Methylococcus capsulatus: one gene and its partners. The main gene of each other region encodes a partner of the protein of the gene in region 2 in a complex. Links are inferred from orthologs where the notes say so. Each region holds a gene or a part of one and is shown on either strand. Other genes may lie near its edges.

Region 1 (3,128 bases), 1.4 Mb from region 2 along the record:
GATGGGCTGACGGTCACGCAGCCACGGCGGCAGCCCGGCTTCCTGGAACAGTTTCTTGAGTTCATGGTGTCCCTTGCGGCCCGCCGGTTCGAGCCTGTCGCCCGCCCGCCGGTAACGCACGGTGATGCACCCGCTCCGCCATTTGTCCGGATCGATGCCAGGGCCGGGTCGCAGCGCAGCATCGAGGCCGCCGTTACCGGCCAGCGTGAGGGGAGTCTCTCCGCTCCAAGCGGCCGTCCAGGAGGCGTCGAAGTCCGCTGCCAGAGGAAGCAGATAGAGGCGATGGCGATAGCGCCTCACCGTGCCTTCGGTCCAAGCGATCGCCGGTGCGTGCTCTGCGGCCGTTTCGATGAGTTCCCGCCGTATCCGATCCAGCAGTTTCGCCGGGGGGACTCGCAGACCCCGCTTACGTATCCAGCGGCGTAGCAGCAGCCGTTGTTCGTCCGGATGCAGCCTTTGCACGGCTCCGACGTCAAGGCTACCGGGTTCGTCCGCGGCCGTCGCGGTCGCCAGCAGGATGTCCGCTTGTTTGTCCAGGAGTCCGGCGGCTTCGGCACAGTGGCCGGCGCTGCGGGCGAGATTGGCCGCGACGGCCGGCCAGCGCACGGCGAGCTCCGGCATGATCCGGCGGCGGATGAAATTGCGGTCGTAGTGTTCGTCCCGGTTGCTGGGGTCTTCGATCCAGCGCAAGCTTTTGTTCCGGGCGTAAGCCAAAATGTCTCGGCGGCCGTAGCGGAGCAGGGGACGATGCAGGATGCCGGGACCGAAAGGGGCTGCCTTCGGCATGGCGGCGAGCCCGGCCAGCCCTGCGCCGCGCAGCAGTTGCAGCAGCAGCGTTTCGGCCTGGTCGTCGAGATGCTGTGCCGTCACGAGGATATCCCCGGGATTCAGCAAGGCCTCGAGTGACCGGTAGCGGGCATTGCGCGCCGCCGCTTCGGGGCTCTCGCCGGGGCCGGGGCGGCCGTCGACCCGGAGGATGTCCAGAGCGACGCCGTACTCCTTGGCGACCGCTGCGCAATGCCGGGACCAGGCGTCAGCGGCCGGCAGGATTCCGTGATGAACGTGGACGGCGCTGAGCCTGATGCCGGAGACGCGGCGCACTTCGCACATCAGATCGAGCAGGACGGCGGAATCCAGCCCACCGCTGAAAGCCACCCTATAGGTCGTGCCGGGGTGGAGACCGGCGCGGAAACCGTCGAGGCTCAATCTCACCCGATTCGCCCCGTCCCGGCGGATTTTCCTCAGGTGGCGGGCTCTTCGTAAACGCCGTAGCCCATGAGGCGCTCGTAGCGCATGGCCAGGAGTTCGTCCAGCGGCATGGCGGCGAGTTCGTCGAGATTACGCTTGAGTTCAGTTTTCAGGTTGTCGGCCATCCGCTCCCGGTCGCGATGGGCACCTCCCAGGGGCTCGGGCACGATTGAATCAATCAGCCCCAGTTCCATCAGGCGCTCGGAAGTGATGCCCATGGCTTCCGCGGCCAGCTCGGCCTTGTCCGCGCTCTTCCACAAGATGGAAGCGCAACCTTCGGGCGAGATGACGGAATAGGTGCTGTACTGGAGCATCAGCAGGCGGTCACCGACGCCGATGGCCAAAGCCCCCCCCGAGCCGCCTTCGCCGATCACCACACAGACGATCGGGGTCTGCAACTGTGCCATTTCGAACAGATTGCGGGCGATCGCCTCGCTCTGTCCGCGTTCTTCGGCGTTGATGCCAGGATAGGCGCCGGGGGTGTCGATGAGGCAGACGATGGGCAGTTGGAAGCGTTCGGCGAGCCGCATCAGCCGCAGCGCCTTGCGATACCCTTCCGGCCTCGGCATGCCGAAATTCCGGTAGATCTTTTCCTTGGTATCGCGTCCTTTCTGGTGTCCGATGACCAGCACGGCGGTGCCATCCAACCGGGCCAACCCGCCGATGATGGCGGGGTCATCGGCGAAGGCACGGTCTCCGTGCAGTTCGTGGAATTCCTGGAAGATCAGGTCGATGTAATCGCGGCTGTGCGGCCTTTGCGGATGCCGGGAAATCTGGGAAATCTGCCAGGCACTGAGTGAGGAAAAAACCGACTCGGTGAGCTTGCGGCTTTTTTCTTCGAGCTTGGAGATTTCCTCGGATATATTGATTTCGTTGTCGAAGCCAACGTGTCTGAGTTCTTCGATCTTGGCTTCCAGCTCGGCGATCGGCTGTTCGAAATCCAGGAATTTCAGATCCATTCGTGTGTTGTCAATGGGGCGGGAATGACGTGACTGGCTAGTTTAACACTTCGGTCAGGAAATTCTGCATCGCCTGCCAGGAGCGCCGGTCGGCCGTGGGGTCGTAAACGGTGCCGAAACCACGGTCGTTGGCCAAGGGGTTGGTGAAGGCGTGGAGGGTGTGGCCGTACATGTGGATTTGCCAGTCGGCACCGGCCTCGGTCAGCTCGCGGCCCAGGGCGATGGCCTGTTCCGGCGGCGCCATGGGATCCTCGTAACCGTGCAGCACCAGCACCTTGGCGCGGATTTTCCGACCCACCGTGTTACCCGGCGGAATGAACAGGCCGTGGAAGCTGATCGCCCCCCGGAGATCGGCCCCGGTCCGGGCGAGATCGAGGACGCACAAGCCGCCGAAGCAGAATCCCATCGCCGCGATGCGTCCGGGATCGACTTCGGAAAGCGATCGCACGGTGTCCAGTGCCGCGGTCATCCTGGACTGCAGGAGTCCCCGGTCCGCCATGAACGGCGCCATGAGCTGGGCGTTCTGCTCCGGCCCGCTGCCCAATACCCCTTTGCCGTACATGTCCAGAGCGAATGCGGCATAGCCCAATTCCGCCAGCCGCCTGGCCTTGTCGCACACGAAAGCGTCGCGCCCGCCCCAGGCGTGGGAGACGAGAACGCCGGGACGGGGCAGAGGAAACTTGTCGTCCCAGGCGAAATAGCCCGATAGCAGCGTATCGGCATGGTGATAATCGATTTCGCGTGTCTGCACAGCCATGGATGCGTTTCTCGTTCTGATCGGCCAGGGGCCGTGATTTTCTCCGGCTTTCCAGCGTCCCGCAAGCTGGCCCGACGGGGTGATACAATGCGCGGCCAGTGTGTTCCGTGGAGTTGCATCCTATGACTTCCGATCGTTTCAACCGGGCGCTGCAGGCGATCGAT
Region 2 (3,223 bases):
AGGCCGCCGGTGATGGCATCGAGACCGGTCGTCATTCGGCGCCGCTGAGCGCCGGCCGTCCCGGCGTGCTGCATGGCAACCGAACCTATCTGATGGAAGACGAAGACGGTGAGATCATCGAGACCCATTCCATCTCCGCCGGCCTGGATTACCCCGGCGTCGGGCCGGAGCATGCCTGGCTCAAGGATTCCGGCCGTGCGACCTATGTCAGTGCGACCGACGCCGAGGCGCTCGAGGCATTCCACACCCTGACCCGGTTGGAGGGCATCATTCCGGCGTTGGAATCCAGTCATGCCGTGGCCTATGCCCTCAAGCTGGCGCCGAGCCTCGGTTCCGACAAGATCGTCCTGGTCAACCTCTCCGGCCGTGGCGACAAGGACATCCACACCATCGCCACCCGGGAGGGTATCGTTCTGTGAGCCGTCTGACCTCGACTTTCCAAGTGTTGCGTGAAGCCAAGCGCAAGGCCCTGATTCCTTTCATCACTGCCGGCGATCCGGAGCCGGGTTTCACGGTGCCGGCCCTGCATGCCATGGTCGAAGCCGGGGCCGACATCATCGAGCTCGGGGTGCCGTTTTCCGATCCCATGGCCGATGGACCGGTGATCCAGAAGGCCAGTGAACGCGCGCTCGTCCATCACATGAGCTTGCGCAAGACGTTGGATCTCGTGGCCGAGTTCCGCCGGACCGATCAGGCGACACCCATCGTGCTGATGGGCTATCTCAACCCTGTCGAGTGCATGGGCTACCAGAGGTTCGCCGACTGCGCCAGGGCGGTTGGCGTGGATGGCGTACTGACCGTCGATATGCCGCCGGAAGAGGCAGGTGAGTTCGTGCCGCTGCTACACCGGGCCGGAATCGATCCGATTTTCCTGCTGGCGCCCAACAGTTCCGACATGCGGGTTCGGCGGATGGCAGCGCTCGCTCGCGGCTATCTGTACTATGTATCACTCAAGGGGGTAACGGGTGCATCGCATCTCGACCTCAGCCAAGTCGAAAGCAGGATCGCCCACATCAGGTCGCTGACCGATCTGCCCATCGGGGTCGGTTTCGGCGTCAAAAATGCCGACACCGCGGCGGCCATCGGGCGGTTCGCTGATGCCGTGGTGGTGGGCAGTGCCCTGGTGGAAAAGATCGCGGCGGCTCAGGACCGGCCCGAACAGGCGCGTAAGGACATCATCGACCTGCTCGCCACCATGCGGCGCGCGATGGATGCCTGAATCCGAGAGAAATCATGACTTTGAGCTGGTTCCATAAACTCGTCCCTTCCAAGATCCGCACCGAGGCATCAACCAAGAGTACGGTGCCCGAGGGATTGTGGTGCAAGTGCCCGAGCTGTAATGCGATCCTGTACAAGTCGGAAGTCGAGCGCAATCTCGAGGTTTGTCCGAAGTGTTCGCATCACATGCGCATTTCCGCACGCAAGCGTCTTCACCTGTTTCTCGATCCGGGCAACCGGCTGGAAATCGGTGAAGGACTGGCACCCCAGGACCCGCTCAAATTCAAGGATAGTAAGAAGTACAAGGACCGTTTGCTGCAGGCGCAGAAAGCGACCGGCGAAAAGGATGCGCTGATCGTGGTGGCCGGTCAGCTGCTGGGTCTGCCCGTCGTGGCGGGAGCCTTCAATTTCGAGTTCATGGGCGGCTCCATGGGCTCGGTGGTCGGCGAACGTTTCGTGCGCGGCGTCAACCACAGCCTCGAGCATGGTGCGCCATTCGTCGTTTTCAGCGCCAGCGGCGGCGCCCGTATGCAGGAATCGCTGCTGTCGCTATTCCAGATGGCCAAGACCAGCGCCGCTCTGGCGCGCTTGTCCAAGGCGAGGATTCCGTTCATTTCCGTCCTGACCGATCCGACCATGGGCGGGGTTTCGGCCAGCTTTGCCATGCTGGGCGATATCAACATCGCCGAACCGGGCGCCCTGATCGGTTTCGCCGGTCCCCGCGTGATCGAGCAGACGGTGCGGGAGAAACTTCCGGAAGGCTTCCAGCGCAGCGAATTCCTGCTCGAACACGGCGCCATCGACATGATTGTTGACCGCCGCGATCTGCGGGAGCGCATCGCCGCGCTGCTGGCGCTTTTGACTCGGGACGGCCGGGCTGGCGTCGCTCCCGCCGCGCCGAAGGCGCCGCTGCCGGCGATCGGGGAGGGCGGCGGCGAGGGCGATCTGGCCCGCTATCTTTCCGCGTTGCCGGTGGACGACCCGGAAGCCGAATAGCTGATGCGCTTCTCGACTCTCGGGGAGTGGCTGTCTTGGCAGGAGACCCTGCACCCCCAGGCCATTGATCTGGGTCTGGAACGGGTTCGCAGGGTTTACCGCGCACTCAATCCGGCTCAGGACCGGCCTTTCACCGTCACCGTCGGCGGTACCAACGGCAAGGGCTCTTGCGTCGCAGCGCTGGACACCATCCTGCGCCGGGCCGGTTATCGTGTCGGCGCCTATACCTCGCCCCACATCCTGCGCTACAACGAACGCATCTGCATAGGCGGGATGCCAGTCGAGGACGCGGCCATCTGCGCTTCCTTCGATCGCATCGAAGCGGTGCGCGGCGATACGACGCTGAGTTTCTTCGAGTTCGGCACGCTGGCGGCGCTGGACATCTTCCGCCGCGCCGGACTCGATGCGCAGATCCTCGAGGTCGGTCTCGGCGGGCGGCTCGATGCCGTGAACATCGTCGATGCCGACGCCGCGCTGATCGCCAGTATCGGCATCGACCACGAGGAATGGCTGGGGGGAACCCGCGAGGCCATCGGCCTGGAAAAGGCCGGTATCTTCCGGCCGGCGCGACCCTGTATTCTGGGTGATCCCGATGCTCCGGCCACGGTGTTGCGGCATGCGGAGGCGATCGGGGCGGACTTACTGATACAGGGGCGCGATTTTTCCTTCCGGCGGGAAGACGACGGCTGGATCTGGTACGGACGCGGCGAAACCCACACGGCGCTGCCCGAGCCTTGTCTGCGGGGCGATCATCAGTATTTCAACATGTCTGCGGTGCTGCAGGTGATCGAGGCCATCCGGCCCCGGCTTCCGGTACCGGAAGCCGCCGTTCGGGCGGGACTGGCCAGCGTCCATTTGCCGGGGCGGTTCCAGATCCTGGAAGGCGGCCCCACAGTGCTGCTTGACGTCGCCCACAATCCCCATGCGGTGCATGTGCTCACGGAGTTTCTGCGGCAGTTCAAGCAAGGACGCCCGGTGCACGCGGTATTCGCCATGATGCGCGACAAGG
Region 3 (3,062 bases), 620 kb from region 2 along the record:
CGGCGTCCAGGAAACTGACGGACAAGGCGCCGGCATCCATCAGCGCATCCGACACATCTTCGGCCAGTTCCTCGTCGACGGTCACCATCAACTGCTGCCACATGACTTTAGTGCTTGAGCCCCAGCTTCTGCTCTAGGTAATGGATGTTCTGCCCGCCCGCCTCGAAAGCACTGTCGTTGACGATATCGAGCAACAGCGGAATATTGCATTTGATTCCGCCGATCACCATCTCGTTCAAGGCCGTACGCATCCGGGCGATCGCTCCGGCGCGAGTTTCACCATGGGCAATCAGCTTGCCGATCATGGAATCGTAATACGGCGGAACACGATAGCCGTTGTAGATGTGGGTCTCGACACGGATACCCGGCCCGCCCGGCATATGGAACTGCTCGATCAGCCCCGGCGATGGCATGAAATTGACGGGATCCTCTGCATTGATCCGGCATTCGATGGCATGCCCGCGCATTTCCACTTCGGCCTGACGGATCGAAAGCGGCTCGCCGGCGGCGATCCGCAGCTGTTCCTTGACGATGTCGAAGCCGGTGACCATTTCGGTCACGGGGTGCTCGACCTGGACCCGGGTGTTCATTTCGATGAAATAGAACTGGCCATCCTGGTAGAGGAATTCGAACGTGCCGGCGCCGAGATAACCGATCTCTCTGCATGCCTGCACGCAACGCATGCCCATCTCATCCCGCTGTGCCTGGGTGATGCCGGGTGCCGGCGCTTCTTCCACGACCTTCTGGTGACGGCGCTGGGTGGAGCAGTCACGCTCCCCCAGATGAACCACGTTGCCGTGTGAATCCGCGATCACCTGAAACTCGATGTGGCGCGGATTCTCCAGAAACTTCTCCATGTATACCATGTCGTTCCCAAACGCGGCGCCGGCCTCGCTCCGGGTCAGTTCAATGGAAGCGGCAAGACTGGCCTCGCTGTGCACGACCCGCATGCCGCGCCCGCCACCGCCACCGGCAGCCTTGATGATGATGGGAAAACCGATCCGTCTGGCGATTACCAGATTCTCTTGCTCGTTCTCTCCCAGAGGGCCGTCCGAGCCCGGCAGAGTGGGGATCCCGGCCTTTTTCATCGCTTCGATGGCCGCGACTTTGTCTCCCATCATGCGGATGGTTTCCGGCCTCGGTCCGATGAAGATGAATCCGCTCTGAATCACCTTTTCGGCGAAATCGGCGTTTTCCGATAAAAAGCCATAGCCGGGATGGATCGCCAGAGCATCGGTGACCTCGGCGGCACTGATGATCGCCGGAACATTCAGATAACTGTCACGCGAGGCCGCCGGTCCGATGCAGACCGACTCGTCGGCCAGGCGCACGTGCTTCAGATCGCGGTCCGCTTCGGAATGTACGGCGACGGCCTTGATCCCAAGCTCGCGGCAAGCACGGAGGATGCGCAAAGCGATTTCACCGCGATTGGCGATGACGACTTTACCTAGCATAGTGAGTACCTTGGAGACTGTTGAGCCGAAACGGGCCGAAGGCTATTCGATCACGAACAGCGGCTGGTTGTACTCCACGGGCTGACCGTTCTCCACCAGAATCTTGGTCACTATGCCGGCCTTGTCGGCTTCGATCTGATTGAGGATTTTCATCGCTTCGATGATGCAGAGCGTGTCGCCGACTTCGACCCGCTGCCCCACTTCCACGAACGCCTTGGAACCGGGAGAGGGTGCCCGGTAGAACGTGCCCACCATGGGGGATCGCACCTCGTGGCCGGTAGTTTCCTTGGCCGCTTCGGTGGGTGGCGGTGCCGGCTGCCCGGTGGGAACCTGGGATACCGCCGCTGGCATCGTCCCCGCCGCCAAGGCGGCGGGGACCGCGAGGCTGGAGGTGTAACGACTGATCCGGACGGACTCTTCCCCTTCGCGAATTTCGATCTCCGCGATATCCGATCCCTCGATGATATCGATCAGTTTTTTTATTTTTCTAATATCCATCTATAACGACCTATATGTCATTTGCAGGGCGGCCTGGAGCGCCAGTTCGTAGCCCACGGGGCCCAATCCGCAGATGACCCCCTTGGCAATATCGGAAAGATAGGAATGACGGCGGAACGGCTCGCGCGCATGCACGTTCGAAATGTGTACTTCAATGAAAGGCACGGCGGTGGCCAGCAGCGCATCGCGCAAAGCGACGCTGGTATGGGTGAACGCACCGGGATTGATGATGATCATGTCGACCGCGTCGCGGAACGCCTGGTGAATGCGTTCGATCAAAGCATGTTCGGCATTGCTCTGAAAGAAATCGATCGGCATGCCCGCCGCCCTGGCCTGTGCCTCCAGGCGCGATTCGATATCCGAAAGCGTGTCGCTGCCATAGATGCCGGGCTCACGCACCCCCAACAGATTGAGGTTAGGCCCGTTCAGCACCAAGATACCCGCCATTGCGCGTGCCAGCTCTTAAATATCGATGAAATCGCCCAAACAGGCGGCGGTATTCTGCCGAAATGACAGTATCTTGTCCACAAATGCAGCAACAGGCCGGTTGGCGGCATCATCGGGGCGACATGAGCCGCGGCCCGATGGCGGCCAGAAAGCCGTTCTTCGTCTGGGGCCCCAGGAAAGTCGCGAGCACCCGCCCGCGGCCGTCGAAAGCCACGCTGAAGGGCAAGCCTCCGCCGGCATTCCCGAGGTGCGCCGCCAACGTATCGCCACCGTGCTCACCGACCAGGATACGATAGCCCACCGGCAGCTGCCGCAAAAACGCCGCAACCGCCTCACGGTCCTCCAGCGCCAGACCGACGACCTTGAGCCCGCGCGGCCCGAATTCCGCATGGAGGTCGTCCAGCACCGGCATTTCCTCCCGGCACGGTTCGCACCAGCTTGCCCAGAAATTCAGCAGCAGCACTTCGGAACGCTCATCGGACAGACGCACGGGGTGGCCGGAAAGGTCGGGAAACACCGATTCCGGCCCCTGCCAGTCGGGCGCTGCAACCGACAGCCAACGCTGCGCCAGCGCCCCCGCCAGAAGGGCCAACACAGCGACCAGAACCAGCACGAACCTATCGGACACCGTCGAACAGCCGCTCGAGGTGATGGACGAACTTT

Evidence for each region.
Region 1: the proteins of accD (region 2) and N4J17_RS14360 are in contact, whole or in part, in a solved structure (PDB 8UXZ), measured with the Escherichia coli proteins. The link is inferred for Methylococcus capsulatus from one-to-one orthologs.
Region 3: the proteins of accD (region 2) and accB are in contact, whole or in part, in a solved structure (PDB 8UXZ), measured with the Escherichia coli proteins. The link is inferred for Methylococcus capsulatus from one-to-one orthologs.

The regions. Positions count from the first base shown.
Region 1 is NZ_CP104311.1:2,951,187-2,954,314, reverse strand. What follows is about bases 225-3,128. They hold N4J17_RS14360 (acetyl-CoA carboxylase carboxyltransferase subunit alpha), read right to left. Parts: upstream 2,208-3,128; coding sequence 1,242-2,207; downstream 225-1,241. Other genes in these bases: N4J17_RS14350 (DUF4202 domain-containing protein), read left to right, coding at 3,087-3,128; N4J17_RS14355 (dienelactone hydrolase family protein), read right to left, coding at 2,245-2,964; tilS (tRNA lysidine(34) synthetase TilS), read right to left, coding at 225-1,212. In the rest of the region: more of tilS, read right to left, coding at 1-224. UniProt on the Escherichia coli protein: Component of the acetyl coenzyme A carboxylase (ACC) complex. First, biotin carboxylase catalyzes the carboxylation of biotin on its carrier protein (BCCP) and then the CO(2) group is transferred by the carboxyltransferase to acetyl-CoA to form malonyl-CoA.
Region 2 is NZ_CP104311.1:1,511,265-1,514,487, forward strand. Bases 339-3,223 are described here. They hold accD (acetyl-CoA carboxylase, carboxyltransferase subunit beta), read left to right. Parts: upstream 339-1,233; coding sequence 1,234-2,214; downstream 2,215-3,223. Other genes in these bases: trpB (tryptophan synthase subunit beta), read left to right, coding at 339-419; trpA (tryptophan synthase subunit alpha), read left to right, coding at 416-1,219; folC (bifunctional tetrahydrofolate synthase/dihydrofolate synthase), read left to right, coding at 2,218-3,223. Also shown: more of trpB, read left to right, coding at 1-338.
Region 3 is NZ_CP104311.1:2,128,346-2,131,407, reverse strand. What follows is about bases 225-3,062. They hold accB (acetyl-CoA carboxylase biotin carboxyl carrier protein), read right to left. Parts: upstream 1,953-3,062; coding sequence 1,497-1,952; downstream 225-1,496. Other genes in these bases: dsbD (protein-disulfide reductase DsbD), read right to left, coding at 3,017-3,062; N4J17_RS10570 (TlpA disulfide reductase family protein), read right to left, coding at 2,509-3,027; aroQ (type II 3-dehydroquinate dehydratase), read right to left, coding at 1,953-2,399; accC (acetyl-CoA carboxylase biotin carboxylase subunit), read right to left, coding at 225-1,454. In the rest of the region: prmA (50S ribosomal protein L11 methyltransferase), read right to left, coding at 1-103; more of accC, read right to left, coding at 108-224. UniProt on the Escherichia coli protein: This protein is a component of the acetyl coenzyme A carboxylase complex; first, biotin carboxylase catalyzes the carboxylation of the carrier protein and then the transcarboxylase transfers the carboxyl group to form malonyl-CoA.